DNA from 2 places in the Paenibacillus sp. FSL F4-0122 genome. Region 2 is predicted to be linked to the other one. Evidence: a T-box and tRNA genes for the amino acid it is inferred to sense, from the RefSeq annotation. Region 2 holds a T-box; the other holds one or more tRNA genes.
What was found. A T-box is a leader RNA that pairs with one kind of tRNA and senses whether it is charged. The one in region 2 lies ahead of MHH49_RS15830 (arginine--tRNA ligase), so its partner is inferred to be a tRNA-Arg.
Positions count from the first base shown of each region.

Region 1 (3,421 bases), 1.5 Mb from region 2:
AACGATACCGAACTTGTCGTTCAGTACTTTTGCCATTGGAGCTAGGCAGTTAGTTGTGCAAGATGCGCCGGAAATAACAGTCTCAGTACCATCAAGAATGTCATCGTTAACGTTGTAAACGACAGTTTTCATGTCGCCAGTAGCTGGAGCGGAGATAACTACTTTCTTAGCTCCACCTTTCAAGTGTTTTTCAGCTGCTTCTTTAGTTGTGAAGAAACCTGTGCACTCAAGTACGATATCAACGCCTAGGTCGCCCCATGGCAATTCTTCAGGGTTGCGGTTAGCAAGAACCTTAACTTCTTTACCATTGACTTTGAAGAAGCCATCATGCACTTCAACATCACCTTGGAATTTACCTTGAGTTGTATCATATTTAAGCAAATGAGCAAGCATCTTAGCGTCAGTCAAATCGTTGATTGCTACCACTTCGATACCTTCTACATTTTGAATACGGCGGAAAGCAAGGCGTCCAATACGTCCAAAACCGTTAATTCCAACTTTTACACTCATTGAATAGTTCCTCCTAGAATTCGTTTTATTTATTCAAAACAGACGGTGAGGTCTGTCATGACAACAATGTTAAGTATGATGCAAGAAGTATGTTATTGCCTGCAATCTAAAAACTACGAAGATAGCTGTAGTTGATTGTCAATTTCCTTGCCTATTTCTACTGCGGCAGCCTCGTCCGTAACGAGAATATTCTCCTGCCCGAAACGCAGCATGGCATGAATGGCTTTGGCCTTGGGTTTGCCTCCTGCAATACCGATGACTTTCTCTGTCCGAATAATATCTTCTAGACGTAGACCCATCGTAAGCATGGTATGGACAACCTGACCCTCTTCATTGAAATAATAGCCAAAAGATTCGGCCACTGCCCCTTCACCCTGGATTTCCGAGACTGTAGCCTCGTCCAGTTTGCGGCGGCGGGTCATTTCAATGGCATCCCCAATCCCATGTACAATAATACGCGAACTGCGGATGGTTTGTACAATCTCTCCAATATTAGAGTCAAGTGCCAGCGATTGGTATGCATCCCCACTAAGCAAATCAGGGACATGCAACAACCGGTAGTTGGCTCCAACCCGCTTTGCCATTGTTGAGGCAATCGTGTTGGCTTGAATCTCCATACTCTCTCCTAATCCTCCACGCGCCGGAACAAACCAAGCGTTCTTATAGGAAAGGGACAACGGTGGTGTCAGTTGATCAGCCATATCGGCAAGCGTCGATCCACCTGTGACGGCAACTGTATCATCTGCGCGAAGTATACTCAGCAGCGCTTTCGCACCCGCCCGGCCAAGCTCTCGTTTGGTGAACGGCGATGACTCACAATCACCCGGTACTACAATAACTTTATCCAGACCATACGTTGCTCGAATTTTCTCTTCCAGCTCATCCAGACCAAATAGGCTCTTAACAACCGGCTCTAGCAAATCAAGCAGTCTACGTCCAGCAGCGCTAATGCGCATGCCAACACTCTCGATCTCAATAAGCCCTTGCGATTTCAGAAGATCCGTCTCGGCACGCAGTACCCGCTCAGTCATATCTAGCGAAGCGGCTAGCGTTCTGCGCCCAATAATATCGGACAGCATGATCTGATGAAGAATCGTGTACCGTCTCTTAAGGGTTTCCATGAGATCAGGCAGAAGCTGCTTTTGGATATCTAATAAATTACGCATACTTTCACTCCTGCAACTTCGTCTTCCTCTATTCCCTTGTTCATGGTCTCAAAACGTCCCGGGTAAACTTTTTAAGTCCCACCCATATTCTAACCAAATATTGCTCGAAGCGCAAGTCTTCCGAGAGTAGAATTCTCAAGCGCTTGTCTTCTTATACATTAATAAGGTCAGAAAAAGATATAGCGCCCGATGCCTGTCCCTAGAGCGCTTGTCCAGTATTAATATTACATTGCAATTGTGTAAAAATTGTATTATAATCATTTTTGTTGCGCCCGTGGTCCAATGGATATGACGTAGGCCTCCGAAGCCTGAGATCCAAGTTCGATTCTTGGCGGGCGCGCCATTAATTTCATTTTTGCACATAATTTAGTAGTGCCTATACTACTACTTAACCAAAGAGCCGCTTGTCGGCTCTTTTTTTTGAATATAAGTTTGACTTTCTTTGACTTTTTGTTTGAATTTGTTTATCATGTGGGTAATACGGCAAGAGTAAAAATGAATACATTTAAAGAACCAATATCAAGGAGGTTTTCCACGTGAGTTATATTCCTATGGTAGTAGAACAGAGCAACCGCGGCGAGCGCGCTTATGACATCTATTCCCGCCTGCTGAAGGACCGCATCATTTTCCTTGGAACGGAGGTTAATGACGTGGTAGCCAATTCTATCATCGCACAAATGCTGTTCTTGGCTGCCGAAGATCCTGACAAGGACATTCACCTTTACGTGAATAGCCCAGGCGGTTCCATTACTGCAGGTATGGCTATTTTTGATACAATGCAGTACATTAAACCAGACGTTTCCACCATCTGTGTGGGTATGGCAGCTTCCATGGGAGCTTTCCTGCTAAACGCTGGCGCCAAAGGCAAACGCTTTGCACTGCCTAACAGCGAGATCATGATCCACCAGCCTCTGGGTGGTGCTCAAGGTCAAGCAACGGACATTGAAATCCGTGCCCGCCGCATCCTCAAATTGCGCGATAAGCTGAACCGTATTCTAGCAGAACGTACGGGTCAACCTCTAGAACGTATTGAGAAGGATACAGATCGCGACTACTTCATGACTGCTGCAGACGCGGCTGAATACGGTATCGTAGATAAAGTAATCGAGAAGACATTGCCTAGCGGTGTGTAAGCTATAAAGTAAAAATATAAAGAGGCTGTGCTCTAACCATAACGGATAGGGCACAGCCTCTTTATATTTTATAGAAGACCTAAATCCAATCAATTCAGCCCTCCATAACCTAGTGCATCCAGCTTCTCGGCAATTACGCGATAACCCCGGCCATTCGGATGCAAATGATCAATGGATAACAGCCCTCTCTCATTTCCTGCGAACTCACTGTAAATCGAAGCAAATCCACATACTCGGCTGCTGTACTGTGCTGCGTATTGATTAAACTGTCTGACCCACTCTGTCGCACCAACCACCTGAGGATAGGGATTATATAATCCCACAATTCTAATGATAAAAGGTCTACGCGTCCTCGCCTTCAATTGTATAAGGATATTCATAATTGCAGAGAAATTTTGTTTGCATTCCTGAAGCGATCTGCGCAGTTCTGCGGATAAGTTCCCTTGCTGTCTTGCTGCTGATTTGGCCGCGTGAATCAAATCATTACCACCGATAGACACAGTGATGATATCGGCTTCTCGAACGGCCTCACGCATCATGGAATTTCCGCGCAGCCGCTGCTCCAGCTCTGAAGTAGTCATTCCGTTCACGCCTAAATTCGTAGAGGCTACA
Region 1 is NZ_JBBODI010000001.1:2,145,869-2,149,289, forward strand. It holds gene gap (type I glyceraldehyde-3-phosphate dehydrogenase) at 1-510, opposite strand, end outside; gene MHH49_RS09030 (sugar-binding transcriptional regulator) at 624-1,676, opposite strand; tRNA gene MHH49_RS09035 (tRNA-Arg) at 1,945-2,019, shown strand; gene clpP (ATP-dependent Clp endopeptidase proteolytic subunit ClpP) at 2,213-2,809, shown strand; gene MHH49_RS09045 (GDSL-type esterase/lipase family protein) at 2,899-3,421, opposite strand, start outside.
Region 1: it encodes a tRNA-Arg, which carries the amino acid that the T-box ahead of MHH49_RS15830 (arginine--tRNA ligase) is inferred to sense. The anticodon was not compared.

Region 2 (3,421 bases):
CTTGTACGCCTTGAACTCCTTGAAGTCCTTGAACGCCTTGAGGTCCTTGGTCCCCTTGAGGTCCTTGTACACCTTGCGGTCCTTGGTCTCCTTGCGGTCCTTGGTCCCCTTGAAGTCCTTGGTCACCTTGCGGTCCTTGATCACCTTGCGGTCCTTGGTCTCCTTGCGGTCCTTGGTCCCCTTGAAGTCCTTGGTCACCTTGCGGTCCTTGATCACCTTGCGGTCCTTGTACGCCTTGAGGTCCTTGATCACCTTGCGGTCCTTGGTCCCCTTGAGGCCCTTGAGGTCCTTGGTCTCCTTGCGGTCCAGTATCACCCTGAGGGCCTGCGATCTCGGTTCCTAAAAGTTCATCAGAGACTAATCGATGGGCAGGCACGAATTCCCCAGCAGCATTTTTACCCCATACAGAAATTTGTGTTTCATTCTCAGCTGGTCCACTTATGGTAAAGACAAACTCTATTGCATCGAAATTAGCGAAATAGCTTCTAGATAATACTTCATTAGGACCTATGGTTACTAATTCTTGTACATATAATATTCTGGTACCATTTAAATGAAAGCCCTCGATAACAACATTAGAAAAATTTACAGGATCACGATTATCCAGTTTGATTAACACGGTTTGAGTGGACCTAACACCACTAACCGGATCATTAGCAATAGGTCCTGTTGATAGTACTGCCATTACGGCACTCCCTCCTTTCTGGAAAATACAGTTAATCAAGATTTCTTGTTAAACTGCTCTTTTTTATAATATGTTTCAACTATCTATTAAGAATGTGGTTATTACCCTGCATATATGTTGAATTTATGTTTCTGACTGCTCCTCTGCAACAACTCGTTGAACATCGATAATTGCACCACTTTCGTTTCTCCCCCAAACTGAAATCTCAGTGCTTATTTCAGCAAAACCGTCTGTGGTGAACACGAATTCATATGCATCAAAGTCTGCTCCAAAATTTCTCGTAATAACTTCATTGGGTGCAATAGATATTTCTTCTAGTACGTAGAGTGTTCTGAGACTGTTTAATTTGTAACCTTGAATATGAACAGAAGAAAAATTGATAGAATCACGGTTTACAATTTTGATAATAACCGTTTTAATTGTTCTGACACCACTAACAGGATCATTTGCAATGGGTCCTGTTGATAATACTGCCATTGAGCTATTCCCTCCTTTATTAAGTATTTTTCAAAAATTCAGATTTACAAATAAAAAATACAAAATTTAAAATTGGGAAAAGGTTAATAATTCCCCTTGTATTGTATTAATGATTGGTTTCATTTGATTGTTTGAATGCCCAAAAATTTTATATTGATTTAGCTATGATTTGATAGTTTTTGAGACTTCTAAATCCCTGCAAGATGCTCAAGAAAATTGGGATTAGCTCCACCACCCTTGCTTTTTTCGAAATATTAGTTATACTGATAAAAATTATTCAAGCATCGATGAGCGGGAGAGTAGTTAACGAGATCTAGTCCTCAGCGAGCCGGGAGAGTGTAAGCCGGTACAGATTCCTTTAATGAAGCGCACCCGTGAGATGGACTTCTGAATCTTAGTAGGAAGTCCCGGCTGAAGGCCGTTATCCCGTAAGGTGGCTGAACAACTTGTTCAGCAACGAGAGTGGTACCGCGAGCGCTAAAGCCCTCGTCTCTTTTGAGACGAGGGCTTTTTTGTATTTTCAAAGGAGGGTATACCATGTTAGATCAAATCATCAAAGACGGAATCAAGCACAGTGTACACCGTGTATTCAATACTTTAGGAGCTGACTATCCAGAGGACATTGCCATTCTGATCGAACAGCCAGCAAATCTAGAACATGGTGATTATTCATGTAATATCGCTATGCAGCTAGCCAAAACTCTACGTAAATCCCCAATGGTCATAGCAGAATTAGTGAAAGCAGAACTTCAATTCAAAGGGCGTTTCGCCGGTCTATTGCAAAAAGTTGAAGTCGCTGCTCCCGGATTTATCAATTTGTATATGAATTGGCAAAGCTGGGCTGAACATTCCTTTGAACTGCCTGCCAGCACTGGGGAAAAAGTCATCATCGAGCACACTTCTATCAACCCCAACAAAGCCGCTCATGTAGGTCATCTAAGAAACGCCTGTATTGGCGATACTCTAGTCAGAATTATGAAAAGAACTGGGTATAACGTAGAGGTCCATAACTACATTGATGATCTCGGCAATCAGCTGGCGGATACAGTTGTTGGATTATTAAATATACCTTTAGAAGGGGAACATCAACGTTTCGGTGATTTTTGCTGGGATCTTTATGCCAAAGTGAACAAAGAATATGCGCTGAACCCTGAGATGACACACAAGCGCACAGATATACTGCACTCCCTTGAACAAGGTGGCGGCAATGAAGCCTGGCTGGGCAACCTTGTAGCTGAACGTATCGTTAGAGAGCATGTAGAGGAAATGAAACATTTTGGGATTTATTATGATTTGCTGGTATGGGAGAGCAGTATTTTAAAAGAGGGATTTTGGGCAGCCGCAGCTGAGCTACTGAAGCAGACAGCCGTTTTTGTACAAGAGACTGAAGGTAAACTCGCAGGCTGCTGGGTGCTGAAGCAAGGAACAGAGGCTAACATTGGAGCGGATTCAGAGGAGCATCATCTCGATAAGGTGCTGGTGCGTTCGAATGGGATTTTAACGTATACAGCCAAAGATATTGCCTATCATCTCTGGAAATTTGGTCTTTTAACCAAAGATTTCTCCTATAGCGAATTCTCGTCCGGTTTATGGACAACAGGATTAACTGGAACCCAAGAGTCTTATGGGCAGGCGGACAGAGTCATCAATGTGATTGATTACAGACAGGAATATCCACAACAGATGGTTAAGCAAGCCTTAGGGGCACTAGGTTATAACGAGCAAGCAGACAAACTCCATCATGTGAGTTATGGTGTTGTATCTCTTAGTCCCGCCTCGGCTGCCGAGCTGGGTATAGATATTTCAGAAGGCAAATCTTCTTATGCTATGTCCGGACGACAGGGAATCGGGATTAAGGTAAGCGATCTGGTGGAACTCATGGAACAGAACATCGAACACTCACGTTCCGATAAAGACGGCCTCTCCAGCCGAATGATTGCCACTGCTGCGATTCGCTACTATCTGCTACGGTTTAATTTAGGAACGGAAATCGTGTTTGATTTCAAACAGGCTACCGAAATATCCGGCAATACCGGAGTTTATCTGATGTATACTTTTGCGCGTGCGACAAGCGTTTTGAGTAAAGCTACGATCCCAATCCTTACAGCTGCCGCACAGCTTCAGTTCCCTTCCAAGTTGGAAAAAGCAGAGCTTGCGCTGCTAAGACAGCTAAGCCTCTGGCCGGAGATATTACATTCAGCAAGTATAGAGTTAACGCCAAATACGCTCTGCACTTACGCCCATACCCTAGCTACCCTG
Region 2 is NZ_JBBODI010000001.1:3,673,017-3,676,437, reverse strand. It holds gene MHH49_RS15840 (hypothetical protein) at 1-315, opposite strand, end outside; gene MHH49_RS15835 (hypothetical protein) at 809-1,162, opposite strand; T-box leader at 1,441-1,659, shown strand; gene MHH49_RS15830 (arginine--tRNA ligase) at 1,700-3,421, shown strand, end outside.